Regions from separate parts of the Pandoraea commovens genome, predicted to be linked through region 2. Evidence: predicted binding sites of a transcription regulator. Region 2 holds the regulator's gene; each other region holds the start of a gene.
What was found. Region 2 encodes sigma-54, which starts transcription at its own class of promoters, with help from an activator protein. Its sites were predicted from a motif close to TGGCANGNAANCTGCTTT; they were not measured.
Positions count from the first base shown of each region.

Region 1 (10,266 bases), 1.2 Mb from region 2:
GCGGCAAGATTGCGCGATGGGTCGACGCCCGCTACACACGTGTGGTGAGAGGGCTCACACTGCGCCCGTCACGCATGCTGCTCGGGATTGTCCCGCTCGCGGCGGCTGCCGCATTCGCGTTCACGCAGGTTGGCAGCGGCTTCATGCCGAGCATGGACGAGGGCGGCTTCGTGCTGGACTATCACACGGCCCCGGGCACATCGGTGACGGAGAGCGATCGACTGGTGCGCCAGATCGAGCAGATCGTTCAGTCCAACCCGAATGTGCAGACGTACTCGCGACGCACCGGGACAGGGCTGGGCGATGGTCTGGGTGAGCCGAATCGAGGGGACTTCTTCGTGCGGTTGAAGTCCGGCGGCAGGCAACCGATCGATACCGTGATGAACGACATTCGCACACAGGTGGAAGCGAGGGTGCCCGGCGTGAGCGTTGAGTTTGCTCAACTGATGGAGGATCTCATCGGCGATCTGACGGCGGTGCCTCAACCCGTGCAAATCAAGATTTACGGCGACGATCAGGCGGTGCTGGAGGCTACGGCCCGCAAGGTCGCGGGGGCCCTCGCGCACGTGTCGGGCGTCGTCGATGTGAATGACGGGATCAATCCGGCCGGTGACGCGCTCGACATCCAGATCCAGCCCGACGCGGCGGCCGCGCAGGGTGTCGATCCGCAGTGGGTGGCCCAACAGGTTTCTGATCTGCTGGCAGGCAATGTGGCGACGACCTATCAGGTCGGCGTCAAAGCCATGGGGATTCGCGTTCAGCTGACCGGTGCGAAGGCGCTGACCGATACTGGGCTTGCCCAATTGCTCCTGCGCGCACCCGACGGTCATCTGTTTCCGTTAGACCGCGTGGCCAAACTTGTCCCGGTCACCGGACAACCCGAAATCGAACGGGACAACCTGAAGCCGATGGTGGCGGTCACGGCGCGGATCAGCGGGCGCGATCTCGGCTCGGTAATCGGCGATGTGAAGCAGATGCTCGGCACGCAGCCGTTGCTTCCCAAGGGCACCTACTACGCGCTGGGCGGGCTCTACGAGCAGCAGCAAATCGCGTTCCACGGTCTGATGGTCGTGTTCGGGGCGGCCGTCGCACTGGTCTTTGCGCTGTTGCTGTTCCTTTACGAGCGATTTCGTGTGGCGGCCGCCGTGCTGGCCATGCCGATGCTGGCCGCTGGTGCGGTATTCGTCGGCTTGTGGGTGACCGGCATCGAGTTGAACATCACGGCGATGATGGGGATGACGATGATCATCGGCATCGTGACGGAGGTGGCGATCTTCTATGTATCGGAGCTTCAGAGCCTGACGCGGGAGGGCATGCCGCTGGAAGAAGCGCTGATTGTCGCCGGGCAGAATCGCCTTCGTCCGATTGCGATGACGACGTTGGCCGCGATCCTCGCACTGCTGCCGCTGGCGTTCGCGATCGGACAAGGCTCCGCCATGCAACAGCCATTGGCGGTGGCCATCATCGCGGGCCTTATCGTCCAGATGCCGCTGGTCCTTCTGGCGCTGCCCGCATTGCTTAAGGCTGTTCTTCGTCCCAAATCGCAATGACGACCGTCCAGGCTTGAGTGTGCAGTCCCGGAGGAAATTGCCTCGTGGGTTTGCCGCAATGGATGGCGTTCAGTGCGGGACCTGCAAACGGTGCGCTGTGATCGGCATGAGTCGCGTCACTGCGCACCGTTTGATGATTCAGCGGTTCAGATTCTCCCGCTTACCAATTCGTTTCCCGCTCCGGCGTCGCCGTGATCTTGTGGATTGAGAGGTCGGCGCCGTAGTACTCCTGTTCGTCGTCGAGTCGTAATCCTGAGACGCGTTTGATGACCCCATACACGAGGTAGCCACCGGCGAAGGCGATCGCCACGCCCATCACCGTGCCGACGATCTGTGCGACGAAGCTCACACCGCCGAGTCCACCGAGCGCCTTCTGTCCGAAGATGCCAGCCGCCAGCCCACCCCAGATGCCGCACACGCCATGCAGCGGCCACACGCCAAGCACGTCGTCGATGCGCAGACGGTTCTGCGTCACCGTGAACAGCCACACGAACAGACCGCCAGCGACCGCACCCACGACCAGCGCACCGAGCGGGTGCATGACGTCCGACCCTGCACACACGGCAACGAGTCCCGCAAGCGGCCCGTTATGGATGAAGCCCGGGTCGTCGCGTCCCACCCACATGGCAACCAGCGTGCCGCCGACCATCGCCATGAGCGAGTTCACGGCAACGAGCCCCGAGATGCCACCGACGCGCTGGGCGCTCATCACGTTAAAGCCGAACCAGCCGACGATCAGAATCCATGCGCCAAGGGCCAGGAACGGAATCGACGACGGCGGATGCGCGGCGACCTGACCCTGACCGTTGTAGCGCCCGCGTCGCGCGCCGAGATGCAACACCGCCGCAAGACCAATCCATCCCCCCACCGCATGCACGACGACCGAACCTGCGAAATCGTGGAAGGGCGCGCCGAGCGTTTGGGTGAGCCAGTCCTGAATGCCGAGATGCCCGTTCCACGCGATGCCTTCGAAGAAGGGGTAGATCACGCCAACGAGAAAGAACGTGGCCACCGACTGCGGATGAAACTTGGCGCGCTCGGCAATGCCGCCAGACACGATGGCCGGGATGGCAGCCGCGAACGTCAGCAGGAAAAAGAACTTAATCAGCGCGTAGCCGTTGTGCTCGGACAGCACCGTGGCGCTCGACCAGAAGTCCACGCCATAGGCGAGCGGATAACCGATGAAGAAATACGCGAGTCCCGAGACGGCGAAGTCCGTGAGGATCTTGACCAGCGCGTTGACCTGATTCTTCTTGCGGACAGTGCCAAGCTCGAGAAACGCGAAACCGGCGTGCATGGCAAGCACCAGGATCGCGCCGAGCAGCAGGAACAGCACGTCGCCGGGTGTATTGGAATTGGGCATGAATGTGCTCTTTTGGTGCAAACGTGAGAAGAAACGAAGATATGCAAGAGCGATGCCAGGAATCGCTAGCGCATTGATATCTATGTGAGTTTTATCTGGTGATGTGACATTCGGTGCTTCAGGGTGCACGGTCGTGGTGCCGCAAACCGACGCCGCGGGCGTTCTTCGTGCATGCGGACATTGCGGATTGTGGAAAAGCGGTGAAAGGCTAGGGGACGTCACATGCGATGCGTGTCACCGGCACGCGGTATAGAATCCATCAGCAAAACCACGGACCCATCTCTGAGGAACCCCATGATTTTTGAAATCGCGCAGATCGAAGTGAAGCCCGGCAAGGAAGCCGAGTTCGAACAAGGTGTCGCCAAGGCCGCGCCGCTGTTCAAGGGATCGAAAGGCTGCCACGGCATGCGCCTGCTCAAGTCCATCGAGCAACCGACGCATTACAGCCTCGTCGTGACCTGGGAAACGCTCGAAGACCACACCGTTCACTTTCGCAACTCGGAAGCCTTCCAGCAATGGCGCGCGCTCGTGAGCGATTGCTTCGCCGCGCCGCCGAACGTCGGCCACGTGACGGAAGCGCTGATCGGCTTCTAAGGCAGGAGCGGTTCTGCGTCCGATCCAATCGGAGCGCAGCCGATGAAGCGGTGATGGAGCCAGTCTCCACCACCGCTTTTTCTTTTTAGCGGGACGACTAGGGTTAACGCGATATGAGGCAATAAAAGTTTTCAGATAACATGCAAACCAGAAAAGAATTGAGCGACAGGAACGGATGACCACCAAGCCCAGAACCCTGACCGAGCAGGTCGCGCAGCAACTACAGGAAGCGATCCGGCAGGGCGTCTATCCCGTCGGCACCCGGCTGCCGACCGGCAAGCAACTCTCCGAATCGTATGGCGTGAGTCCGGCGGTGATCCGCGAGGTGACGGAGCGTCTGCGTGCGCAGGGGCTGATCGACAGCCGTCAGGGCGCAGGCGTGACCGTGAAGGCGCGTACGCCGCAAAGCGGTTTTCAGGTGCCCGTCGGGCAGGATGCGGCCGATCTCGCGAGCGTCTACGAATTGCGTCTGGATCTGGAGAGCACGGCCGCTGCGCTCGCCGCCGTTCGTCATACCGACGACGACATCCGTCAGCTCGAAACGATCCTCGGCAAACTCGAAACACATCTGTATCACCCGGAGAACGGCGTCGAGTTCGATACCGCTTTTCATGCCGCCATCGCGCGCGCGACGCACAACCGCTATTACGCCGACCTGTTGCAGTACCTGAATCTGCAAATCCGGCAGGTCGTGCAGGCCGCACGCACGAATACGTTGCGCCACGAGGGCCTCGCGGCGCAGGTGCATCAGGAGCACGTCGCCGTGTTCGATGCCATCAAGGCGCGCGATCCGATGCGCGCGCGTGAGGCGTCGCTCTCGCATCTGTTGAGTGCCTCGGGGCGTCTTGGCCTGACGCTTCCCGGGCGCGACATCATTACCGGCGCGGTTGCGCCGAAGCGCCATTGATCTGCGAGCCGCCGAGCTATCGTCAGATGCCATCCCCTACACCGTAACCCCCGACGCGTGACCTTATGACCATCACCGCTTTCGCTCAACGTCTGATCGACGCCGTCGGCGCCGACAGCGTTTTCACTTCCACTGAGGACGTCGCACCGTGGCTCGCCGACTGGCGTGGCATGTATCGCGGGCACGCGCAGGCCGTTGTGCGTCCGCGCTCGACGCAGGACGTCGCCAAGATTCTTGCGCTGTGCCAGAGCACGGGCACCCCGGTCGTCCCGCGCGGCGGCAACACCGGACTGTGCGGCGGCGCCACCCCGGACAAGTCCGAGCAGAACGTGGTGCTGAGCCTCGACCGCATGAACGCGGTGCGCAGCCTCGACACCATCGCCAATACCCTCGTAGCCGAAGCGGGATGCATTCTCGAAGACCTGCAACGCACGGCGCGCGACGCGAATCGTCTGCTACCACTGAGTCTCGCGGCCGAAGGGTCGTGCCAGTTGGGCGGCAATCTCGCGACGAACGCGGGTGGCGTGAACGTGGTGCGCTATGGCATGACGCGCGATCTGGTGCTCGGTGTGGAAGCCGTGTTGCCGAATGGCGAGATCCTTCACGGCCTGCGCACGCTGCGTAAGGACAACACCGGTTACGACCTCAAGCAGTTGCTCATCGGCTCGGAAGGCACGCTCGGTGTGATTACGGCGGCGGCGCTGCGTCTGTACGCCCCCACGCCGGTGCGTCAGGTGGTCATCGCCGCCGTCACGTCGCCGCGTCAGGCGCTCGAGCTTTATGAGCTGCTGTTCGCCGAATGCGGCCCGCGCATGCAGGCGTTCGAGTTCTTCACCGGCGAGTGCGTCGATCTGGTGATGGCGCATGTGCCGGGCGTGCGTGCGCCGTTTGGTGAGCGTCACCCGGGCTACGTGCTGGTCGAGCTGGCCGATACGGCAGACGAACAGGCCCTCGGGGCATTGCTCGAACGGGTGATCGAGGCCGCTATCGAGCGAGATCTGTGTGCCGACGCCGTGGTGTCGTCCACGCTGGGTCAGGTCGAAGAGATGTGGAAGTTGCGCGAGGAAATCTCCGAAGCGCAACGTGCCGACGGCCCGCACCTGAAGCACGACGTCTCGCTGCCCATCGAATCGATTCCCGAGTTCATGACCAGCGCCGAGGCGCGGGTGCGACGTGTTTGTCCGCAGGTGCGTCCGTTCATCTTCGGCCACTTCGGCGACGGCAATTTGCACTACAACCTGTCGCGTCCGGCAGGTGAGGCGACGGATTTCATGGCAAAGCACGGTGAGGCGATCACGGCCGAAGTGCTCGACGAAGTCGCGCGCTTCGGCGGCAGCATCAGCGCCGAACACGGTATCGGACAGCTCAAGCGCGACTACTTCGCCAAGTACAAATCGCCGCTCGAACTGCGCCTGATGCGCGAGATCAAGGCCGTGTTCGATCCGGCCGGGATCATGAATCCGGGCAAGCTGCTGTAACGATTTTTTCGCATCGCGGACGCCGGACATCGGCGTCCGATGACGTTTTCCCCTGAGGAGTCGACATGACCGCAACTTCCGCCGCCGGTGCGCCGCTGTGTCTGGGCCCGCTGCCGGAGATCGATCCGCCCACGTTCGAAGTGCCCTTTGGCGCTGTCGACACGCACGCACACGTGGTCGCCGCGAGCGACGCGTATCCAATGGTGCCCGAGCGCAGCTACACGCCGCCGCCCGCGCCCGAGGACAAGTACCTCGCGATGCTCGACGCGACGGGCATGACCTATGGCGTGCTGGTGCAGATCAGCGTCTACGGCACCGACAACCGGTACATGCTCGAAACGCTACGCCGTCACCCGGATCGCCTTCGTGGCATTGCGGTGGTGTCGCCGGACGTCACCGATGCCGAGCTGGAAGCGATGCACGCAGCGGGGGTGCGCGGATTGCGCATCAACGTGCTGTTCGGTGGTGGCATCGGCTTCACGGCGATGGAAACGCTCGCGCATCGCATCAAGGATCTGGGCTGGCATATGCAGTTCCTGATGGACGTGAATGCGCTGCCCGAACTCATGCCGCGCATGACGTCGCTGCCGGTGCCGGGCATCGTGGATCACATGGGTCATACGCCCGTGGCGCAAGGACTGAATTCGCCGGGCTTTTCGGCGTTGCGCTCGCTGGTGCGCGACCACGGTTACTGGGTGAAGCTCTCGGGCGCTTACCGGATCAGCGAGCGTTTCCCGACGTTCGACGATGTGACGCCGTTCGCACAGGCGCTCATCGAAGACGCCCCCGATCGCATGGTTTGGGGCAGCGACTGGCCGCATGTGTCGCTCACGCGCATGCCGAACACCGGTGCGTTGCGTAATCTGCTGCCGCAGTGGGCACCGGACGCCGAGACACGTCGGCGCATTCTGGTGGACAACCCGGCACGGTTGTACGGCTTTCCGAAAACGATCTGATTTCCGGTTTGCTTGCTTTACCCATTCCCGGCGCGCCTTGCGCTCATGAAGTCCAAGAGGTTCAGGAGGAGACAAGATGGATTGGTATCGCCAGATGAACAAGACCGAGCGGCACACGTTTATTGCCGCGTTCGGCGGGTGGGCGCTCGACGCGCTCGACTTCATGGTGTTCACCTTCGTGATCTCGACACTGATCACCGTGTTCAGCATCGACAAGGGACAAGCCGGCATGCTGGCGACCGTGACGCTGCTGTTCTCGGCCATCGGTGGCTGGCTTGCCGGGGTGCTGGCCGACCGTTACGGACGGGTGCGTATCTTGCAGGTCACGATTCTGTGGTTCTCCATCTGCACGGTACTGATCGGCTTCGCACAGAACTTCGAGCAGATTTTCGTGCTGCGTGCGTTGCAGGGTCTGGGCTTCGGCGGCGAGTGGGCGGTGGGTTCGGTGCTCATGGGCGAGATCGTGCGCACCGAGTATCGCGGCCGCGCCGTGGGGACGGTGCAAAGCGGCTGGTCTATCGGATGGGCCGTGGCGGCGCTTTGTTATACGGCGTCGTTCTCGTATCTGCCGGAAGAGTATGCGTGGCGAGTGCTGTTCTGGATCGGTGTGATTCCGGCATTGTTCGTGCTTTTCATCCGAAAGAACGTGCCTGAGCCCGAACTGTTTCAGCGCACGCGCAAGCGCGAAGATGTCGCAGAAAAGCGCACGTCGGCGTGGGCGATCTTCTCGCCGGAACTGATCAAGACGACGGCACTCTCGGCGCTGCTGTGCACGGGCGTGCAGGGCGGGTACTATGCCGTGACGACGTGGTTGCCCACGTTCCTGAAGACGGAGCGCCACCTGTCGGTGATCGGCACGGGCGGCTATCTGCTGGTGATCATTCTCGGTTCGTTCATCGGCTACCTGACGGGGGCGTATCTGACCGACCGTCTGGGGCGTCGCGCGAACCTGCTGATTTTTGCCGTGCTCTCGGGCGTGAGCATTTACGTCTACACACAGCTTCAACTGAGCAACGACCAGATGCTGATTCTCGGCTTCCCGCTGGGATTCGCGGCGTCGGGCATTTTCAGCGGCATGGGCGCGTATCTGACGGAGCTGTTTCCGTCGGCGGTGCGTGCGAATGCGCAGGGCTTCGCGTATAACTTCGGGCGCGGCATCGGCGCCTTGTTCCCGAGTCTGGTGGGCTATCTCGCCAAGACGAGCGGTCTGGGCTCGGCCATCGGGATGTTTGCCGGTGGCGCGTACCTCGTCGTGCTGATCACCGCGTTCATGTTGCCCGAGACGAAAGGGCGCGAGATCGAGTAAGTTCGCGAGCAACTTCGCAGCTCAGTTGGCTGAATTCGCAAGACAGTTTTCGTATGTTCGAGGACGGCCGTTGCCGTGGTGTCGGCAGGCCGTCCGGTTTTTTTGATTCAAGGGAGTTCCGCATGAAGATCCTGGTACCGGTCAAACGGGTAGTGGATTACAACGTAAAGGTTCGCGTGAAGAGCGACGGCAGTGGCGTCGACATCGCGAACGTGAAGATGTCGATGAATCCGTTCGACGAAATCGCGGTGGAAGAGGCGGTGCGTCTGAAGGAAGCGGGCGTGGCGACGGAAGTGATCGCGGTGTCGGCGGGCGTGGCCCAGTCGCAAGAGACGCTGCGTACGGCGCTGGCCATCGGTGCGGATCGCGCGATTCTCATCGAGTCTGACGAAGAGTTGCAGCCGTTGGCTGTGGCCAAGCTGCTCAAAGCGCTGGTGGACAAGGAGCAGCCGCAACTGGTGATCCTCGGCAAGCAAGCGATCGACGACGATTCCAACCAAACGGGTCAGATGCTGGCGGCACTCGCTAAGCTGCCGCAGGCGACGTTCGCCTCGAAGGTGTCGGTGGCGGATAACCGTGCACAAGTGACGCGCGAAGTGGACGGCGGTCTCGAGACCGTGTCGCTGTCGCTGCCTGCGGTGATCACGACGGACCTGCGCCTGAACGAGCCGCGTTACGTGACGCTGCCCAACATCATGAAGGCGAAGAAGAAGCCGCTGGAGACCGTGAAGCCTGCGGATCTGGGGGTGGATGTGAGCCCGCGTCTGAAGACGCTGAAGGTGGCCGAGCCGCCCAAGCGCAGCGCAGGGGTGAAGGTGGCGGACGTGGCAGCGCTCGTCGACAAGCTCAAGACCGAAGCCAAGGTTATCTAAGGGAGACGACGAGATGAGCATTCTGGTCATTGCAGAACACGACAACAACGCTATCAAGTCGGCGACCCTGAACACGGTGACGGCAGCGCTGCAATGCGGCGACGACGTGCACGTGCTGGTCGCGGGCAGCAACGCGAAGGCAGCAGCTGACGCCGCTGCGCAGATCGCCGGTGTGAAGAAGGTGCTGCTCGCAGACGCCGCCTACTTCGGCGACGGTCTGGCTGAGAACATCGCGGACGAAGTGGTGTCGATTGCAGGCAACTACTCGCACATCCTGGCCCCGGCCACGGCGTACGGCAAGAACATCGCCCCGCGCGTCGCAGCGCTGCTCGACGTCGCGCAGATTTCGGATATCACGAAGGTCGACAGCGCGGACACTTTCGAGCGTCCGATCTACGCAGGTAATGCGATTGCGACGGTGCAAAGCGCCGATAAGGTGAAGGTCATCACGGTGCGCTCGACGGGCTTCGACCCGGCGGCGGCCACGGGTGGCAGCGCTGCGGTGGAAAGCGTCGCAGCGACGCCGGACGCTGGCGTGTCGCAGTTCGTGGGCCGTGAAGTGACGAAGCTGGACCGTCCTGAGCTGACCTCGGCGAAGATCATCGTCTCGGGTGGCCGCGGTCTGGGCAGCGGCGAGAACTACACAAAGGTGCTGGAGCCGCTGGCGGACAAGCTGGGTGCGGCGCTGGGCGCATCGCGCGCGGCAGTCGATGCCGGTTACGTGCCGAACGACTATCAGGTGGGCCAGACGGGCAAGATCGTCGCGCCGCAGTTGTATGTGGCTGTGGGCATCTCGGGTGCGATTCAGCACTTGGCGGGCATGAAGGATTCGAAGGTGATCGTGGCGATCAACAAGGATCCGGAAGCACCGATCTTCTCGGTGGCGGACTACGGTCTGGTGGGCGATCTGTTCACCGTCGTGCCGGAACTGACGGGCGCGCTGTAACGCGTTGGGCTGCGGGAGTCGCTCCCGCAGCCGATTCGGATGAAGACGTGTGCAAGTGCGCCTTCATCCGAATCGGACATCTCGAACGGCAAACAGGGAACAGCGATGGACAAAGTCGATTGCGTCGTGATCGGCGCGGGCGTGGTGGGACTGGCCGTCGCGCGAACGATGGCCATGGCCGGACGCGAAGTCGTCGTGCTGGAGTCCGAGCGTGCCATCGGCACGGGCACGAGTTCGCGCAACAGCGAGGTCATCCACGGCGGCATCTACTATCCGCCCGGCTCGCGCAAGGCG
Region 1 is NZ_CP102780.1:1,810,816-1,821,081, forward strand. Features, by position in the region: partial or broken gene NTU39_RS08585 (efflux RND transporter permease subunit) at 1-1,550, shown strand, start outside; gene NTU39_RS08590 (ammonium transporter) at 1,711-2,913, opposite strand; gene NTU39_RS08595 (antibiotic biosynthesis monooxygenase family protein) at 3,208-3,507, shown strand; gene NTU39_RS08600 (FadR/GntR family transcriptional regulator) at 3,683-4,414, shown strand; gene NTU39_RS08605 (FAD-binding oxidoreductase) at 4,480-5,892, shown strand; gene NTU39_RS08610 (amidohydrolase family protein) at 5,958-6,848, shown strand; gene NTU39_RS08615 (MFS transporter) at 6,925-8,154, shown strand; gene NTU39_RS08620 (electron transfer flavoprotein subunit beta/FixA family protein) at 8,277-9,026, shown strand; gene NTU39_RS08625 (electron transfer flavoprotein subunit alpha/FixB family protein) at 9,040-9,972, shown strand; gene NTU39_RS08630 (NAD(P)/FAD-dependent oxidoreductase) at 10,078-10,266, shown strand, end outside.
Region 1: the regulator sigma-54 is predicted to act here: its motif matches at 2,954-2,971, upstream of NTU39_RS08590 (ammonium transporter).

Region 2 (10,266 bases):
GTCATGGTGTTCGACGTCGACGGCGTGCTGACCGATGGCGGCCTGCGCTACGGCCCGACAGGCGAAGTCATCAAGACCTTCGACTCGCTCGACGGTCACGGCCTGAAGTTGCTCAGCGAAGCCGGCATCGTCACCGCCATCATCACGGGACGCCAGTCGGATATCGTCGCCAAACGCGCCGCGGATCTACGTGTCGCACACGTCTATCAGGGCGTGCACGACAAGCGCGCCGCGTTTGAAGACCTGTGCGCCAAAGTGGGCGTGACGGCCGACGTCTGCGGACATATCGGCGACGACTGGCCCGACCTGCCCGTGCTCACGCGTGTAGGCTTCGCCGCCTGCCCGGCCAATGCGCATGTCGAAGTGAAGGCACGCTGTCACTGGATCGCGAGTACGCGCGGCGGCGAAGGGGCTGCACGCGAGTTGTGCGACTTCATCTTGCGCGCGCAGGGGCGTTACGACGCCCTGCTCGCCGAAGCCATCGCCTGACGCGCCGGGAGAGTCGATCCACTCATGGCCATCCAACGCGTCTCGCCCGCTTCGCTGATCGCGATTGCCGTCCTGGCAAGCCTTGCCGCCGGCACGTACTGGCTCGTTCAGCGCACGCTGCCGTCCGACGCCGACCGCGCGCCGTACGTGAAGCAGCACATCCCCGATTACTACGCCGACGACATGGTGATTTCCATGCTCGCGCCCAACGGGGTGACGCAGTACCGCGTCAACGCCGTCCACATGACGCACTTCGAAGACGACCAGACCACGGCCATGACGATGCCCGCCGTGCGCGCCTTCACGCCGGATCAGCCCGAAGTCACCGCCACGAGCAAGCGTGGCACGCTCAACGCCGATATGTCGATCGTCGATCTGTACGACGACGCGGTCGTGGTGCGTCAGCCGGGGCCGCGCGATCCCGAAATGCGTGCGCTGTCCGAGCACTTCCAGGTGCTCGTGAACGAAGACATCGTGCGCACCGAGAAGCCGGTGCAGCTGTTCCGCGGGTCGTCCGTGATGTATGGCGACGGCATGATTTTCAATAACATCTCGCGCGCCGTACAATTGCTCGGCAATGTTCACGGCACGATCCAGCCGGCGGAACTGGGCGCCAAGCGCCCGCCGCCGTCAGGCCAGTCCACACTGCCTGTTAAGCCGACCGCTCCGCGCGCGCCATCTCAGACTCCACAGGGCCCCAAGACCCCATGACCGATCGCCTTTCACTGCGACCCGCCACTGTATCGCTGCGTGCGCTTCGCGCGCTGGCCGCCGCCTTCGCCGTTCTTGGCGCACTGGCTGCACCGCTGGCCCACGCCGAACGCGCCGACCGCGACAAGCCGCTCAATATCGAGTCGGACCACATGAGCTATGACGACCTCAAGCAGGTCAACATCTTCACCGGCAACGTGACGATGACCAAGGGGACGATTCTCCTGAAGGCCGATCGCGTCGAAGTGACTCAGGATCCGGAGGGCTATCAGTACGCCACCGCTTACTACAAGCCGGGCGGCCCGCTCGCCTACATGCGTCAGAAACGCGACGGCATGGATGAGTACATCGACGGCTGGGGCCAGACCATCTATTACAACGGCAAGACCGAAGTCGCGACGCTCACCACGCAGGCCACGCTCAAGCGCCTGGCCGGTGGCACCAAGGTGCTCGACGAGATTCACGGCAGCGTGATCACGTACGACACCTACAATGAGGTCTACACCGCCAACAGCGGCGCCGATCAGGTCAACCCCAACAATCCGAACGGTCGCGTGCGCGCCACGCTCGCACCGCGCAACGCCACGGGCGCGCAGGCGCAGGCACCGGGCGCTGCCAGCAAGCCGGCCACCGCGCCCAAGGGCGACCTGCCGCCGCTGTCGCCTTCCAAGAACATCGGGAATCCGCGTGAGTAATTCTGCCAATAGCAACGCCTCGACCATCAACCCGGGCAACGCCCCGGTGGGCAAGCCCAGCGCGCTCGTCGTGCGCTCGCTCAAGAAGCAGTACGGCGCGCGTACCGTCGTCAAGGACGTGTCGCTCGACGTGAAGAGCGGCGAGGTCGTGGGTCTGCTTGGCCCGAACGGCGCGGGCAAGACAACCTCGTTCTACATGATCGTGGGACTGGTGCCTGCCGACGATGGCGAAATCCAGCTCGACGGCAACCTCATCAGCGAACTGCCGATCCACGAGCGCGCCCGCATGGGCGTCTCGTATCTGCCGCAGGAAGCGTCGGTGTTCCGCAAGCTCACGGTCGAAGACAACATTCGCGCCGTGCTCGAATTGCAGGTCGATGCACAGGGCAAACCCCTCAAGCGCGACGAAATCGAACGCCGCATCGAAGCCCTGCTCGACGAGCTTCAAGTGGGCCATCTGCGCGAAAATCCGGCGATGTCGCTCTCGGGTGGCGAGCGTCGTCGCGTGGAAATCGCACGCGCCCTGGCCACACAGCCGCGTTTTATTTTGCTCGACGAACCGTTCGCGGGCGTCGACCCGATCGCCGTGCTGGAAATTCAGCGGATCGTGCGCTTTCTCAAGGACCGAGGCATCGGTGTCCTGATTACCGACCACAACGTGCGCGAGACGCTGGGTATCTGCGATCACGCGTACATCATCAGCGAAGGCTCGGTGCTCGCCGCCGGCACGCCTGACCAGATCGTTGCCGACGAAAGCGTGCGTCGCGTCTATCTGGGCGAAAATTTCCGGATGTAAAGCAGATTTTTCGCATGTAAACCCTGCCTCCGATAGGAGTCAGGGACGGTTCCGTTGGCGTGACAAAGCCTCTACAATGAAGGCGAGACCGCTATGAAACCGACTCTTCAACTCCGCACCTCGCAGCACCTGACCCTCACGCCGCAGTTGCAGCAATCGATCCGGTTGTTGCAACTGTCGACGCTCGAACTCCAACAGGAAGTCGAGCACGCGCTCACCCAGAACCCGATGCTCGAACGCGAGGACGATTGGCTCGCCGGTTCGGTACGTGTGGGCACAGACGGGTCGCTGCGCAACGAGCGGAGTTCGTCGTCCAGCAGTTCGAACGACAACGGCCACGAGTCCGCCAACGGCCACGACGAAGCGCGCGAACTCGATGGCGAGGCCCGCTTCGACGACAACGCGTCGGACAATGGCAGCGACTGGAGCCTGAACGACTTCGCCCGCTCCGGCAGCGCATCGGACGACGACGACAATGCGCGTCCGCAACTGCATGTCGACCACCCCAATCTCCGCGAACATCTGCTGGCCCAGCTGCGCCTGACCAAGGCGAGTCCGCGCGACCGCGCGCTGGTGGAATTCCTGATCGAATCGCTGGACGAAGACGGCTACCTCGGTAGCCTGCTCGACGAGATTCAGGCCGAAATGCCCGAAGAGCTGGCGCTCGAAACGGAAGAAATCAACGCGGCGCTGGCGCTGCTGCAAAGCTTCGATCCGGCGGGCGTGGGTGCCCGCAGTCCGGCCGAGTGCCTGCGTCTACAGCTCCAGCGACTACCCGCAAGCGGTGTGCGCACCCTGTCGCTGCGCATCGTCACCGATCACCTGGAACTGCTGGCCGCGCGCGATTACACGCGTCTGCGCCGCCTGCTGGGTGTCGGCGAAGACGGTCTGCGCGCCGCGCATCAGCTGATTCGCTCGCTGGACCCCTTCCCGGGCTCGGCTTACGGCTCGCCTCAGGCCGACTACGTCGTGCCGGACGTGCTGGTACGCAAGCAAGGGAGCGGCTGGACGGCGGAGCTGAATCCGGAAGTGATGCCGCGTCTGCGCATCAACGAGATGTATGCGCGCATTCTCCGAAATAACCGGAACGATCCGGGAACCGGCAACCTCCAACAGCAGTTGCAGGAAGCGCGCTGGCTGATCAAGAACATCCAGCAACGCTTCGACACGATCCTGCGGGTGGCGCAGGCGATTGTCGAGCGTCAAAAGAACTTCTTCACGCATGGCGAAATCGGCATGCGGCCCTTGGTTTTACGCGAGATTGCTGATACGCTGGGTTTACATGAATCCACGATTTCACGGGTGACGACGAGTAAGTACATGCTCACTCCATTTGGAACCTTCGAGCTTAAGTACTTCTTCGGATCACACGTGGCAACGGAAGCCGGAGGCGCTGCGTCATCGACCGCCATCCGCGCACTCATCAAGCAACTCATAGGAGCTGAAGACCCGCAGAGCCCCCTTTCCGATAGCCGTATCGCGGAACTGCTGGCAGAGCAAGGTTTTGTGGTGGCGCGGCGCACTGTCGCGAAGTACCGCGAGGCCATGCGAATCCCCGCAGTGAACTTGCGCAAATCTTTGTAGGACAGTCCTGGTGCGCCATGTTGGCCGCTGGGGCATAACGCCGCAGTGCGACATTGCGTCACGTCAATGGCTCGCACCCTCGCTAGCCAGCGTCAACGTTGACGCGGCCTGCACTTCGGCATTTCAGCAAGGAGAGCAGCTATGAATCTGAAGATCAGTGGACACCATCTCGAACTCACGCCTTCGCTGCGCGAATTTGTCGTCAACAAGCTTAACCGCGTGTTGAATCATTTCGACCAGCTAATCGGCGCCGAGGTGATCCTCTCTGTCGACAAGACCAAGGAGAAGAGCGGACGCCAGATCGCGAGCGTCACGGTGTTTCTCAAGGGCAAAGAAATTTTCGTCGAGAAGTGTGACGAGAATATGTATGCCGCCATCGACAAGCTGATCGACATGCTCGACCGCAAGGTAATGCAGTACAAGGACAAGGTTCAGGATCACGGTCGCGAGGCCATCAAGCACCACGAACTTCCTCCTGAGGCGGAACCGCTGCAATAGCATCTTCAGGCGTGGTAATCGCATTGGCTGATACCGACGAAAACCCGCAAGGAACCACCCGAGCGCATATCCGTCTGTTGTAAGTCTGGCATCACCCACCGCGGGGCCGTTGAACGGCCCCTTTTGTATGGTTCGCCCCACTTCCGTGACTTGCCGCGAGCGCGGCGGCGAGTGGTCTATAATGCGAGGTCAATCGGGGGTTGGAGGGCGACTAAGCGTTCGCCCGCATTACAAGATGAACCGTTTAGCCAAACTCATACTCGAGTCCAACATCCTGCTTGGACTGTCCGTTACCAGCAAGAAGCGCCTGTTCGAACAGGTCGGCCTCCTCTTCGAGAACAATGCCGGGCTTTCTCGCGCTGTGGTAACCGACAATCTCTTCGCCCGTGAGCGTCTCGGCTCGACGGGTCTTGGAGAAGGCGTGGCGATTCCGCATGGACGCATTAAAGGCCTGAAGGTCCCAGCCGCCGCGTTCATCCGCCTGGAAGAGGCCATTCCGTTCGAAGCGCCCGACGGTCAGCCGGTTTCCCTCCTGTTTGTGTTGCTCGTGCCCGAGCAGGCGACGCAGCAGCACCTCGAAATCCTGTCCGAAATTGCCCAGTTGCTCTCGGACCCCGAGATGCGCAGTATCCTGATCAACGCGCCTAGCGCCAAAGATGTCCACACCGCGCTGACGAACTGGAAGCCCTGAGTCGTCCCGAGTCGTCTGCGCACCGGTACGAATCGCCGCGAACACACACGAATTCCGTAGCTCCCACACCCAACCGAACGAGGCGACGCGGTGGAACTGACCGGCATCAACGCGCAAAGCATTTTCGACGACAACGCCGCGACGTTGCGTCTGTCGTGGCTCACGGGCCATGAAGGTTGGGAGCGCGGCTTTACGCCGGAGAGCGTGGCTACGGCCACCTCCAGCGCCGACCTCGTGGGCCACCTGAACCTCATCCACCCGAACCGGATTCAGGTGCTCGGCGAAGCGGAGCTACGCTACTACCAGCGTCTTACGGACGAAAACCGCAAGCGTCACATGGGTGAAGTCATCGCGCTGGAACCGCCGTTCCTCGTGGTGGCAGACGGCCTTGAAGCGCCGCCCGATCTGGTGCTGCGCTGTACACGCTCCTCCACCCCGCTGTTCACCACGCCGCTGTCGACGGCCTCCGTCATCGACAGCCTGCGTCTGTACATTTCTCGCGTTTTCGCGCCGCGTTGCACGATGCACGGCGTTTTCATCGACATTCTGGGCATGGGCGTGCTGCTCACCGGCGACTCCGGTCTCGGCAAAAGCGAACTCGGTCTGGAACTGATCAGCCGTGGACACGGCCTGGTGGCGGACGATGCGGTCGATTTCGTGCGTCTCGGGCCGGATTTCGTCGAAGGCCGCTGCCCGCCGCTGCTGCAAAACCTGCTGGAAGTGCGCGGTCTCGGTCTGCTCGACATCAAGACCATCTTCGGTGAGACGGCTGTGCGCCGGAAGATGAAGCTCAAGCTGATCGTGCAACTGGTGCGCCGTCCCGATGGCGAATTCCAGCGCCTGCCGCTCGAAGCGCAGACGGTCGACGTGCTGGGCCTGCCGATCAACAAGGTGATTCTGCAAGTGGCCGCCGGGCGAAACCTCGCCGTGCTGGTCGAAGCGGCCGTGCGAAACACGATTCTGCAACTGCGCGGGATCGATACGCTCAAGGACTTCATGGAGCGTCAGCGCCAGGCCATGCAGGACCCGGACGGCATGCAGGGCAAATTGCTCTGAGCGTTCGCGATTCGGCGGCCCGAATCCACCGAGTCCGCCGAATCCGCCGAAACCTTCCGGGTATACCGCTATTTTTGCGTTTTTCTGTCAACGCCGCGCGATTGCGGCGCGTTTTCTAACATGTTGTAATCGCAACGCGGTTCATCCCCGTGCCCGCGCGTCACGACCTTTTGGAGAGACGATCATGAAAAAAGCACTCGCTGCACTGCTTCTGGTATCCCCGCTGCTCGCATCGCCCGTGTTCGCTCAAACGGCCGCCGCCCCGGCATCTGCCCCCAAAGCGACCAACGCCCAACAAGACAAGATGAAGGCTTGCAACTCGCAAGCGACCGGCAAGAAGGGTGACGACCGCAAGGCCTTCATGAAGCAGTGTCTGTCCGCTGGCGGGGCCGCACCGGCCGCCAAGCAGACGCAGCAGGAAAAGATGAAGACCTGCAATACGCAAGCGAGCGGCAAGAAGGGCGACGATCGCAAGGCGTTCATGAAGCAGTGCCTGTCGAACGCTCCGGCGGCCTAAGTTTTACGCCTGACGAGCCTGACGGCGCCCCATGCGGGCGCCGTTTTCGCTTGCAGAACGGGGATTCTCGAAAACGCAGCGAAAACGGTAGAAACTCCCTAGTTTTTGCCTACGCGACACCCGTACGACACAATCGCTTACCATGATGGTTGTATTCGGGAAATGTCATGAAGATCGTACTGATTACCGGCGTCTCCGGTTCGGGCAAATCGCTCGCCCTGAACGTCCTCGAGGATGCGGGTTACTACTGCGTCGACAATCTGCCGTCGCGCTTTTTGCCTGAACTCGCCGTCTACCTCGGAACACAACACTACACGCGCCTCGCGGTCGCCATCGACGCGCGCAGCGGCGGCTCGCTCGCCGATCTGCCGCCGATCATTGGCGGCCTGCGCCGTTTCGGCCATGACGTTCGTGTGCTGTTCCTCAATGCGACCACGCAAACGCTGGTGCAGCGCTTCTCGGAGACGCGCCGCCGTCACCCGCTTTCCGCAACTGGCGACGACACGCTCTCGGCCACCGGCTCGCTTGTCGAAGCCATCGAGAAAGAGCGTGAGATGCTCAGCAGCGTCACCGAGCTGGGTCATCAGATCGACACCAGCAATCTGCGCGCGAGTGCACTGCGCCGCTGGATTCGCGAATTCGTGCAACACGATCAGACCGGCCTCACGCTGATGTTCGAATCGTTCGGATTCAAACATGGCGTGCCGCTCGACGCCGACCTTGTCTTCGATGTCCGCTCGCTGCCCAATCCGTATTACGACGTGCAATTGCGCCCGCTGACCGGGCGCGATCAACCCGTGATCGATTTCCTGTCCGCCATTCCCGAAGTGGACGAGATGATCAACGACATCGGCGCCTATCTGCAAAAGTGGTTGCCGAGCTATATGCGCGACAACCGCAGCTATCTGACGGTCGCCATCGGATGTACGGGCGGGCAGCATCGCTCCGTGTTTATCTCCGAGACGCTCGGCGCGCGCTTTCGCGACGAAGCGAGCGTGCTCGTGCGTCACCGCGAACTCGCCCCCATCGATACGAAGTGAAGGGTCGCCGGCTGGCTTACGCCGGCAGCGACAACTGACCGTCGTTCACACCGTGCAGCGACAGCGCGTCGGCGATCTTGCGAATCGGTGACGGCAACCCGGCGGCCGCGACCCCCTCCCCATCCAGCCATGAACGGTTGGCATCGTCGATCGATGTTGCCGCTGTCGCTGATGATGCGCACAGCGTCACCATCCACGGTCGCAAATGCAATTTGAAGTGCGTGAAGACGTGCGTGAGACCGTGCAGCGGCATGAGCGACTGCACCGCGCCGACCTTCGCGCCAAGTGCCGCCGCATGCCCCGTCAGACGCTCGCGCAGTAACGCGTCGTCGGCGTCGCGTGCGTCGGTCGGCGGCGTGAGTTCCGGCAGGCTCCACAGACCACCCCAGATACCGCTGTCGGGACGTCGCTCGAACAACACGCGATCGCCTGCGCGGATGACCAGCACGTCGACATAGCGCTCCGGCTGCGCCTTTTTCGGCTTGGAGGTCGGCAACGTCCGCTCGCGCCCCGTCGCATGCGCGACGCAATCGCTGTCGAACGGACACTCGCCGCAGCGTGGCTTGCCGCGGGCGCACAGCGTCGCGCCGAGGTCCATCATCCCTTGCGTGTAGGCTGGCAAATCGCTTTGCGGCAACAGCGATTCCGCCAGCGTCCACATCTCTCGCTCGATCTTCGGCGTGCCCGGGAAGCCTTCGATACCGAACACGCGCGCGAGCACCCGTTTGACGTTGCCGTCGAGGATGGCGGCGTGCGCGTCGTAGGCAAATGCGGCAATCGCCGCCGCAGTGGACCGGCCAATGCCTGGCAGCGTGGCGAGCGTTTCAGGGTCTGATGGGAAACGTCCGCCGTGGGTCTCTACGACGACCTGCGCGCAACGATGCAGGTTGCGCGCACGCGAGTAGTAGCCAAGACCGCTCCACAGCGCCATCACATCGTCTTGCGGTGCGCTGGCCAGTGCGGCGACGTCGGGGAAGCGCTCGAGAAAGCGGCCGTAATACGGGATCACCGTGGCGACCTGCGTCTGCTGAAGCATGATCTCGGACAGCCAGATGCGGTAGGCGTCGCGCGTGTTCTGCCACGGCAGATCGTGACGGCCGTGTTCGGCCTGCCAGGCGATCAGACGCTGCGCGAAGGTGTCCGCAAGCGTACCGACGGCGATGTCGTTGGGGGCGTCTTTCATGGGGTTTTCGGGAGAAGCTTTAATTTATTTCTGGCATTTCGGACAGAAGAACGTGGAGCGCTGTCCCTGCACGATCTGCCGGATCGTCGTGCCACACACGCGACACGGCTGGCCCGCGCGATCGTAGACGAAATACTCCTGCTGGAAATAGCCGCTCTGACCGTCGCTGCCGACGAAGTCTCGCAACGTGCTGCCGCCCTTCTCGATCGCAGCGGCGAGCACCGTCTTGACGGCTTGCGCAAGCTTCTCGGCACGCGGGCGCGACAGCTTGCCCGCTGCCATGCGTGGATGAATGCCTGCACGGAACAGGCTCTCCGAGGCGTAGATATTGCCCACCCCCACGACGATGCTGCCCGCGAGCAGTGCCTGTTTGATGGAGACGGTGCGTCCGCGCGTGCCCGCGTAAAGCCAAGCGCCGTCGAAGTCGTCGGTCAGTGGCTCGACGCCAAGACTTGCAAGCAGCGGATGCAGCAGCACATCGCCCGACGCGCGCGGATGGAAGAGGACTGCCCCAAAGCGGCGCGGGTCGCGATAACGCAGCGCGCAACGCTCGAAGACGAGGTCGATATGGTCGTGAACGCCTGCGCTCGGCAGCGACTGCGGTTCCGGCATGACGCGCAACGTCCCGGTCATGCCCAGATGCACGAGCAACCAGCCGGGCGCGTATTCGAGCAGCAGGTACTTGCCGCGACGGGTGACGCCGATGAGCGTTTCGCCGCGCAGGAGGGCGTCGAGCCCATCGGGCACCGGCCAGCGCAACGACCCGTTACGCACGTCGATGCGCGCGATACGCGTGCCGGCTACGTGCGGCGCGATACCGCGGCGGGTGACTTCGACTTCTGGGAGTTCAGGCATGCCTGCGAACGTTTGCTGAGGATTTAGACTCTATTGTATCGGGCGCGCTACAATCGCTCGAAACCTGCCGTGGATCCCTATGCCGAACACCCGATTCCAGTCCATTCCCGCCGCTGACCGTACTGCGGAAACCGTGGCACCCGTGGTTTTG
Region 2 is NZ_CP102780.1:617,057-627,322, reverse strand. Features, by position in the region: gene NTU39_RS03305 (KdsC family phosphatase) at 4-489, shown strand; gene lptC (LPS export ABC transporter periplasmic protein LptC) at 514-1,200, shown strand; gene lptA (lipopolysaccharide transport periplasmic protein LptA) at 1,197-1,895, shown strand; gene lptB (LPS export ABC transporter ATP-binding protein) at 1,921-2,691, shown strand; gene NTU39_RS03285 (RNA polymerase factor sigma-54) at 2,785-4,275, shown strand; gene hpf (ribosome hibernation-promoting factor, HPF/YfiA family) at 4,417-4,773, shown strand; gene ptsN (PTS IIA-like nitrogen regulatory protein PtsN) at 5,009-5,464, shown strand; gene hprK (HPr(Ser) kinase/phosphatase) at 5,555-6,520, shown strand; gene NTU39_RS03265 (PsiF family protein) at 6,705-7,037, shown strand; gene rapZ (RNase adapter RapZ) at 7,205-8,077, shown strand; gene mutY (A/G-specific adenine glycosylase) at 8,094-9,260, opposite strand; gene mutM (bifunctional DNA-formamidopyrimidine glycosylase/DNA-(apurinic or apyrimidinic site) lyase) at 9,285-10,115, opposite strand; gene NTU39_RS03245 (tetratricopeptide repeat protein) at 10,195-10,266, shown strand, end outside.

Region 3 (10,266 bases), 2.0 Mb from region 2:
AACGAGACCGATGTTCTGCGAGAACGAGGTATGCGGGAAGGTGTTGAACAGTCCGCCGATGACAGTGGCCACGCCATCGACACGCAAACCAGCGACCAGCGCCTTCTCATCCACCGGCTTGCCGACGATCTCGCCCAGCGCGAGGAACATGCCCGTCGACTCGATGAACGTAATCAGAATCACGATGGTGAGCGTCACAATGGCCCACGGATCGAACACCGGCATGCCGAAGTGGAACGGCAGCACGACGTCGAACCATTTCACCTGATCGAGACCGTCGAAATTCACTTTGTGCAGCAACAGTGCAATGCCGAATCCGAAAAGGATGCCGAGCAGCACGGCGATGTTCGAGAAGAAGCCCTTCACGAAGCGCGTGATCAGCAAGATGAAGATGAGCACCGCAAACGACACACCGAGGTAGACGGGGTCGCCGTAGTCGGGGTTGCCTACACCGCCAGCCGCCCAGTTGATGCCCACGCCGATGATGGTCAGACCGATGGACGTAATGACGATGCCGGTCACGATCGGCGGGAAGAAGCGCAGCAGCTTGCCGACGAGCGGCGCGATCAGCGTGCCGATGATGCCGGAGGCAATGGTCGCCCCGAAGATACCGGGCAAGCCTAGCGAGGGGTTCGTGCCGATGGCGAGCATCGGCCCGACGGCAGCAAATGTGACCGCCATGATGACGGGCATACGGATACCGAAGCGGCCCACACCGACGCTTTGAATCAGCGTGGCGATGCCGCAGCACATCAGATCGGCGGAGATCAGAAACGCAATCTGATCTTTGGGCAGGCCCAGCGCGCCGCCGATGATAAGCGGCACGGCGACCGCGCCCGCATACATCACCAGAACGTGTTGCAGGCCCAGCATGAACAATTTTCCGATCGGCAGTCGTTCATCGACCGGATCCACGGTATTGGTTGTCACACTCATTGCGTCTCCGTCCCTCGGGGGGGCTGTTTAATGTCTATTTTTAGGGTGACTCAATGGTGCAGGTCGACGCACTTTGCGGCAAGACCGTCGGAGGCTATAGTGTTTTTTTCATGGAACGTATGCATGAATGCTTATCTTGCGTCTCGGGTTTTCCCCAAGCATGCACGTAACCATTGGGCTTCCCGGGCGATCCGTCTCCTGTCGCGATAACGGCTCATACGTAACGCGTTATACGCTGGATAACAAAATCCAATAGTCCTCCAAAAAATCCCAATTCCGGTGCACGCGGCGTACGCTTCAGACGTCGGGATGCCCTATTGAAGCGCGTCATCTTTTTATCCTGCATAACGGGGTATGTGCGCGTTTTTATCTTTGGTATTGCGCGCGTTGCCGGGCCGCCATCTCCCTACAATGCACCCATCCATCACAGGAGACATCATGGGACGACTGACTACCCACGTACTAGATACATCGCACGGCAAGCCAGGCGCGGGCATCCGTGTCGAACTGTGGCGCGTGGACGGCGAGCGCCGTTCGCTGCGCGACGTGCAGACGAATGCCGACGGCCGCTGCGACAAGCCGCTGCTCGAAGGTGAGGAATTCGCCGCAGGCGAATACGAGCTGGTGTTCCACGCGGGCGATTATTTCGCCGCACAGGGCGTGGAAGTACCGTCGCCGCGCTTCGTGGATCGCGTGGTGCTGCGTTTTGGCATCGCGGAGCCTTCCCAGCATTACCACGTGCCCCTTCTGGTGTCGCCGTGGAGCTTTTCAACGTATCGCGGTAGCTAAATCGCGAACGTGAACGTCAGGCAGTTGAGGAGAACATAAGATGGAAGCGTTTATTACCGATTGGGTCAATCTGTTGCTGCGCTGGCTGCATGTGGTGGCGGCCATTGCCTGGATTGGCGAGTCGTTCTATTTCGTGATGCTGGACAATGGCCTGAAGCCGCCCAAAGCGGCCGAGGACAAGCAGAAAGGCGTGTTCGGCGAAATGTGGTCGGTGCACGGCGGCGGTTTTTACCACGCCCAGAAGTATCTGAATTCGCCGCCGCAGATGCCGGAAGATCTGCACTGGTCGAAGTGGAAGTCGTACACGACGTGGCTCTCGGGCTTCGCCCTGTTCTGCGTGCTGTACCTGCTGCAACCGCAGACGTATCTGATCGACAAGAACGTGATGGATCTGCAACCGGGACAGGCCGTGGGCCTCGCGGTCGCGTTCCTGATCGGCGGCTGGTTCGTCTATGACTTCCTGTGCCGCATTCTGGGCAAGAACGATCGTCTGCTGGGCATCGGTGTGGCCCTGTTCGTGGTGGCCGCAACGTATGCCACGACGCACATCTTCGCCGGTCGCGCCGCCTTCCTGATCGTTGGCGCAATGATGGCCACGTCGATGTCGGCGAACGTGTTCTTCTGGATCATTCCGGGCCAGCGCAAGAGCGTGGACGCGCTCTCGAAGGGCGAAGTCCCGAACCCGATCTGGGGCAAGCTCGGCAAGCAACGTTCGGTGCACAACACGTACTTCACGCTGCCGGTCGTGTTCATCATGATCAGCAACCACTACGCGTTCACGTACAGCAATCCGTACAACTGGGTGATCCTCACGATCATCATGGCCGCAGGCGCAATGATTCGTCAGTTCTTCGTGCTGCGTCACGCAGGCAAGAATCTGTACGCGTTGCCGGTTGCCGGTGCTGCACTCCTCGCCGGTGTTGCCGTGTTTGCCGCCCCGCGCCCCGCCCCGGCACCTGCCGCCGGCGCGCACGGTGAGGCCGCTGCCCCGGCCGTGAAGCTCTCGGAGATTCAGCCGATCCTGACGCAGCGTTGCGCCACCTGTCACTCGGCCAAGCCGACGATGATGGGCAGCGCTCCGGCCGGCGTGATGTTCGATACGCCCGCCGAGATCTCGCAGAACGCACAACGCATTTATCAGCAATCGGTCGCGCTCAAGTCGATGCCCCTGGGCAACGTGACGCAAATGACCGATGAAGAGCGCCAGAAGATTGCCGCGTGGTTTAACGGCGGCGCACAACAATAACGGCAATACCGTCTTTCTTGCTGGACCCATGTTGGGGCGCTTCGGCGCCCCTTTTTTTCATCGTGACATTCCCATGATGTTAGCCGTCGCTTGACGTCGCTTGTCCTCAAGCGCGGGAACTTCGGTGTGACACCGCTTGTCTGTCATACGCGCCCGGCTTTCCGGGCCGAACGATAAACATCATGAATTTCCTCCTCTTCTGTTCCTCCCGGCAAGGCGTCGTCTGGGTACATCTGCACCAAGCGATGTTCCCTCCGTCCGTCTGACTGCCTCGCTGACGTCCACCCGCCCGGGTGTCACGCAGCGGGGCGGAGCGCTTACGCCATCGCTTGCGCGTGAGCGACAACCCTCTCCATCCCGAAGTCTCTGAAGTTCTGAAGCCTTTGATGTGCAAGCCACGGTGAGCCGCGTCCCGACACGACGCGGTGCGAAGTCATCGGGGGGACCATGTCTCTTTCCACGTCTACCAATCATTGCAATCATTCGCAGGGCGCCAGGACGTCCCTGCTCAAGGAATTTACGTCTCTCGCGATTCCAACGATCCTCTCCGGCTGGGTCTACACGATCTACACGCTGATCGACGGAATCTTCATCGGCCGCTACGTCGGCCAACAAGCGCTGGCCGCGCTGAACCTCGTGGTGCCGTTGCTCTATGTACCGTACGCGGTCAGCGTGATGGTGGGCGTCGGGGGTGCAACGCTCATCGCCCGTCTGTTGGGTGAGCAGCGCCATACCGAGGCGCGTCGCGCGTTCTCGCAGGTGCTATGGGTGATGCTCGTCTCGGGTGTTGTAATGAGTGCTGCGGTACTCATCTTCAAGCATGAGATCGCTGCCGCCCTGGGTGCGCAAGGCGCAATCACGGCGGATGTCGTCGCCTATCTGTCCGGCTGGGGCTGGTTCGTACTGTTTGCCAATGGTCTCTACGCGATGGAGTTGTTCCTGCGCGTGGAAGGGGCACCCGCCGCCCGTTTCGGTTTGTATGCGATGTTCATGGGCGCACTCGCGAATGTGGCGCTCGACTATTGGTTCATCGCCGTTCGTGAGATGGGGATGCACGGTGCCGCACTGGCCACCGGGCTGTCGATGATGGTGTCGAGCAGCGTGATGTTCGCGTATCACCTCTTCCTGGCGAAGCGAGTGGTGCCCGCCCGTCGCGCCTTCGGTGGCGGCGAAACACACGTGTGGCGTGCGATGTACAACGGCGCGTCGGAGTTCCTCGGCGCGATCGCACCAGCGGTGACGGTGTTCGTCTTCAACCGCGTGATTCTGGTGAGCTTTGGTGAACCGGGGCTGGCCGCTTACGCCATCCTCGAATACATGACGCTCGGCGCCACGGTGACGATGGTCGCCCTCGTGCAGAGCATGCAGCCGATGATCAGCTTTTATCGCGGCGCACAGAATGCGAAGGCGCTTCAGGGGTCGTTCCGTCTGGGCGTGATTGCGGTGATGGGATTCTCGCTGCTGGTCGCGGTGGCGATGGCGACGCTGGCTCGTCCGCTGACGTTCCTCTTCCTGCCCGCCGGTGGCGACGCCTGGTCGATTCTGGAACACGCCGTCATCTGGTACGCGCTGGCGTTTCTGCCTGCGGCAGGCAATCTGATCGTGGCGGGCTATCTGACGGCGGTCGAAGCACCCGGCCCGTCGGCAGCCATTGCGATGCTGCGCAGCTGGATTCTGCTGCTGGGTATTCTCTGGCTGCTCGACGCACTCTTCGGCGGCGGCGCGATCTGGTACACGCTACTCGCCACGGAAGCGGCAACGCTCGCCGTCAGTGCATGGCTGTATCGGAAGCAGCACCGCAGTCTCGGGTTGGCGTGATCGCTGCGCAGATGCGCGTCGTGCAAAGGCCGACGCGCGTCTGCGCATTGAGCGTCAGGACGGTATCTTGAGCGATACGGTCTGCGCGAGCGACTGAACGCTCCCCGGCTCATCCGCACCGGGCATGCCTTCGGGTGGCTCGGCCCGCGGCGGCAGCGACGCGGGCACGCTGGCCACGCTGGACGTCGCCCATTGCGGCTCAGGCAGTTCGTCGAACACCTGACGCAGACGCGAGCCCCACGTGTCGTGGATCATCTTGTAGTAGACGTTCTCGTCGTCGAGCGACGCGAAACGCGTCACGCGCAAACTATCTTCTTCGTAGACGAGCAGATCCAGCGGCAATCCGACGGAGACGTTCGAGCGCAGCGTGGAGTCCATTGAGATGAGGGCACATTTCGCGCCGTCGTCGAGCGACGTCGCGGGCGTGACCAGCCGGTCGATGATGGGCTTGCCGTATTTCGACTCGCCGATCTGGAAGTACGGATTGACGGAGGACGCCTCGATGAAGTTGCCCGCCGAGTACAACTGGAACAGACGGCTGCGCGCACCGGCGATTTGCCCGCCCAGCAGGAAGCTGCAATTGAAGTCGACGCCGAACGCTTCGAGCGACTTGGCGTCACGGGTATAGACGTCGCGAATGGCCTGCCCGACGACACGCGCGACGTCGCTCATGGTCTTCGCGGTCCACAGCGTTTCGGTGTCTCGCGCTTCGACCAGTTGCTGACGCACCGCCTGCGTCAACGCGAGATTCCCCGCCGAGAGCAGCACGATGACGCGTTCGCCCGGACGCTCGAAGACGAGCATCTTGCGGAATGTGCTCACATGATCGACGCCCGCGTTTGTGCGGGTGTCGGAAAGAAAGACCAGCCCGGCATCGAGCTTCATGGCCACGCAATACGTCATGTCGTTCCTGTCTTGCCGTGCAAGGCGCGCTGCCTCGCTACGTTGAAAAGCTATTGTTATTGATCGATTGGTGCCGTATCGACACTGACCGATACGTGCAACTTCTCGGTCGCACCGCCGCTGCGCATTCCTCTGACGGGTGCCGCAGATTCGTAATCGCGTCCCACCGCCAGACGGCAGTAGTTGCCGCTGGCGAAGCAGGCATGGGTGACGTCGATGCTGACCCACCCTGCCCCCTCGACCCACACGTCGACCCAGGCATGGCTGGCCGCGTGCGGCACGTCGCCCGGATCGATGTACCCGCTGACGTAGCGCGCAGGCACGCCTCGCGCACGGCAGACGGCCAGCATGAGGTGGGCGTGGTCCTGACAGACGCCGCGTCCCAGTGCGAGCGCCTGTGCGGCGGTGCTGGTCACGGCGGTGATCCCCGACTCGTAATCGACCTGCTCGCAAATGGATGCCGCCAACGCCAGCAACTCACCCGGCGTGGCAACCCCGGCATCGCCCGCCAGTGCGTCGATGCCGTCGCTGCGCCCCGTCAACGGCGTAGGGCTGGCGAAGCATAACACTGGTACGGCGTGGCTCGTTTCCCCGAGCCTGCCGTCATTGAGCGGCGTCGTTTCGACCTCGCCTTCGGCCAGCAGATGGATCTCATCGTGCGGTTGATGCAGCACGAGCGTATGCATGTCGTTGCCAAAGGCGTCACGCGCGGGCGTGAGCTTGCCCGGCGCGCTCAGTCGCCATTGCACGATGCGCTGCACTTCCGACGCACTCGGCGTGAGCCGAAGCTGCTGGATGGTGTAGCGCACCGGCGTATCGTAGCGGTAGGTGGTTTCGTGTCGGATGGTCAGGCGCATGGCATCAGGCGGCGAGCGGGATCAGGAAGGTCTGACTGATCTTGTTGCCGAGCACGGAAACTCGCTCGAGGAATTCGGTCAGCACAGGGTGTAAGCCTTGCTGTCGAATTTGCTGGATGTCGGTGTATTTGAGTTCGGACTGAAGTTTGCCTGCATAGCGTTCGACGTCGCCGGACTGGGCATTGGAGAGCGTGGCGAGGTTCTCGCACACGCCGGTGAGCGATGCGAGCAATGAGCGCGGCATGTGTGCGTTGAGCATGAGCAGCTCGACCACACGCTCGGGTGTAATAACGTCGCGGTACACCTTCCGGTAAATCTCGAAACCGGAAACACTGCGCAGCACGGCCGACCAGTAGTAGAAGTCGGTCGGATGCGACGCATCCGGCCCTGCCTTGTCGGCACGCACCGCCTCGTGGAAACGGACGTCGAGAATGCGGGCGGTGTTGTCGGCACGCTCAAGGAACAGGCCGAGCCGGGTGAAGTAGAACGCGTCGTCCTGAAACAAGGTGCCGAAGCTCACGCCACGCGAGAGGTGCGAGCGCACTTTGACCCATTCGAACAGGTGCGCAGGGTCGCGCTCAAGCAGATCGAGGATGCGCGGGAAATCCAGCCAGGTACTGTTGACGGTCTCCCACAGTTCGGTCGTGAGTGTGCCGCGCACAGCACGGGCGTTCTCCCGCGCGGCGGCCAGACAGCAGGCGATGCTCGACGGGTTCTCGGGGTCGCGCACCACGAAGTCGAGCACGTTGGCTCGCGTCGCCCGCCCGTGTTTGCGGTTGAACGCAGGCTCCAGCTCGGAGATGCGCAAGGTAGCGCGCCAGCCCGCTTCATTGTCGATGCCACCGGCGAGGACTTGCGTCATGTCGGTGTCGTCTTCGTCGTCGACGGCATCTTGCGGAAGCAGGAGGTTTTGCAGGTTGACGTCGAGCAGGCGAGCAGTGTTTTCAGCCCGCTCCATATAGCGGGCCATCCAGAACAAGTGGTCGGCGGTACGGCTGAGCATGATCTCTTCCCGATAATTTCGCTTACTTTTCCAATACCCAGGTGTCCTTCGTTCCCCCGCCCTGCGAGGAGTTGACGACCAGCGAACCCTCCGTGAGCGCTACGCGCGTCAGACCACCCGGCACCATGGTCACGCCCTTGCCCGAGGACAACACGAACGGCCGCAAGTCGATGTGTCGCGGCGCGATACCGGCTTCTACAAACGTCGGGCATGCGGAGAGTGCCAGCGTGGGTTGCGCGATATAGCCGTCGGGTTTCGCGATAAGCCGCTGGCGGAAGGCTTCGATTTCAGCCTTGGTGGACGCCGGACCGACGAGCATGCCGTAGCCGCCCGCACCATGAACCTCCTTGACGACTAGCTCACCGAGGTTGTCGAGGGTGTACGCAAGGTCGTCGGGCCGACGGCACTGGTAGGTCGGCACGTTGTTCAGTATCGGCTTCTCTCCGAGGTAGAACTCGATCATGTCCGGGACGAACGGGTAGATGGATTTGTCGTCGGCGACACCCGTACCGATGGCATTGGCCAGCGTCACGCGTCCCGCACGATAGACGCTCAGCAACCCCGGCACGCCGAGCGTCGAGTCGGCACGGAAGGCCAATGGATCAAGGAAGTCGTCGTCAATGCGACGATAGATGACGTCGACACGCTTCGGACCATTGGTCGTGCGCATGTAGACGAGGTTGTCCTCGACGAACAGATCCTGCCCTTCGACCAGCTCGATACCCATCTGCTGCGCCAGGAACGCATGCTCGAAGTAAGCGGAGTTGTAGATGCCAGGCGTCATGACGACGACGGTCGGATCGTCCACGCCGATCGGCGCTACGGCGCGCAGGCTGTCGAGCAACAAGTCCGGGTAATGCTCCACCGGTGCGATGCGATTGCGTGCGAACAACTCCGGGAACAACCGCATCATCATCTTGCGATTCTCCAGCATGTACGACACGCCGGATGGCACCCGTAGGTTGTCCTCCAAGACGTAGAAGACGCCGTCGTCTCCCGTTCCCGCTCTGACGACATCGACGCCCGCAATGTGCGAGTAGATGTCGCCAGGAACGTCCACGCCCTGCATCTCCGGACGGTACTGCGCATTCTTCAACACCTGATCGGCCGGGATCACCCCCGCGCGCAGGATGTTCTGGTCATGGTAGACATCGTGAATGAACTTGTTGAGCGCCTCGACTCGCTGACGCAATCCCGTCTGCAAGGTCTGCCACTCATGCGCAGGAATGATCCGAGGGATCAGATCGAACGGAATCAAACGCTCCGTGCCCGCCTCGTTCCCATACACAGCAAAGGTAATCCCGACGCGCCTGAACGCCAGATCGGCCTCGGCTCGCTTATGGTGCAAGACATCGTCTGGCTGACACTTTAGCCAGTCGTCAAACCGACGGTAGTGCGAACGCGTCGCACCCGTGATGCTCGCCATCTCGTTATAGCTCTCGACCATACGCTTCTCCGCAGATTGCTGTGTCGAGATCGAGCAATATCCATGCCCGAGCTGTTTTTCCGCCCTTTTTCTATCCTTTTCCAACCTTTTAACGCTCTGCGCACGCTTTCGGTGCGCCCGCCCTCCTGCTCCACCTCCCTCGCACCAGATCGGTGTTTCGAAGTATAGGAGTTGGGTTTCGACTCAGACTGTTGTGTTTACCCCCGGCCCCTAAAACCTTCCCCCTAACGGACCGGGGCCCCTTTCCGCCGCTCAGACGTAAACCCAACTCGCTGCAGAAAGGCGCCCCGGTCCGTCTCCCTCATTGCACCCAGTGCCTCAACCGACACCGCCCGCTTCCCGCTTCCTTTCTCGACGCCACCAGTCCCGTCGACACCGCTCTTCTCCAGCGTAGTCGCGACGCCACACCCGCCCCGCACGTGCTCCGCAACTGCTGCGCGACGGCCGTGTCGTCGCCCACACGTTTCCTGTCCCTCTACTCGCCTCACCACTTTCCTCGGCGCCTCACTCCGCTTTCTTTGGCCCAATAAAAAACGCCGAGCATCGCCCGGCGTCTTTTTGTCCCACTGACTTCATTCTTCACGCAGCCTTCTGCGCTCCCTGCACCGCATCCAACTCAGCCCGCGTCAGCAAATACACTCCCGGCAAATCCTGCTCGTCACAGTTGTGTCCCTCTCCACCCCGGTCCACCACCACGAAGTCGCTCACCTCATCCAACGCCAACAACGGGTGATGCCACACGCCCTTCGCATAGTTCACACCCTGCCAGCCATCCGAGACGAACGCACGCATCTTGCTCACGTCCAATTCGCCCGCCGGAGCTACAACCACCAGATACGGCGTCGTCTTCAACGGAATGAACGCCTGACTGCCCAACGGGTGACGCTCCAACATCTTCACCTCGTACGGCAACTGTCTCGGCTGTCCACGGAAGACGTTCACCAACGTGCGCCCACCCTCCGGGCCCAGATCCACCGTCGCCAAATCATGGAATCGCTCAGTCGTCCCGCCATTGATCGCGAAATGCTTCGCACCCTCCAACTCGATCACATCGCCGAACGGCTCAAACGCCTCTCGCGTCAATCGCTCGATCTTCAATGCCGGTCCCACCATGTCACGCTCCCTTTTTTTCACTCAACCGCCCCCACAGACGCAGACGCGACACACCACCATCCGGAATGATGTTGAAACGGATGTGCGTGATCGCCCCCAACTTCTGCACCTGCTCTTCAAAGTAAAACTGCTTGTCCATCGCCAACTTCTGCTC
Region 3 is NZ_CP102780.1:2,663,167-2,673,432, reverse strand. Features, by position in the region: gene NTU39_RS12400 (nucleobase:cation symporter-2 family protein) at 1-936, opposite strand, end outside; gene uraH (hydroxyisourate hydrolase) at 1,375-1,725, shown strand; gene NTU39_RS12390 (urate hydroxylase PuuD) at 1,766-2,971, shown strand; gene NTU39_RS12385 (MATE family efflux transporter) at 3,419-4,789, shown strand; gene NTU39_RS12380 (proteasome-type protease) at 4,844-5,692, opposite strand; gene NTU39_RS12375 (transglutaminase family protein) at 5,749-6,549, opposite strand; gene NTU39_RS12370 (alpha-E domain-containing protein) at 6,554-7,552, opposite strand; gene NTU39_RS12365 (circularly permuted type 2 ATP-grasp protein) at 7,575-8,999, opposite strand; gene NTU39_RS12360 (ureidoglycolate lyase) at 9,579-10,112, opposite strand; gene alc (allantoicase) at 10,114-10,266, opposite strand, start outside.
Region 3: the regulator sigma-54 is predicted to act here: its motif matches at 9,030-9,047, upstream of NTU39_RS12365 (circularly permuted type 2 ATP-grasp protein).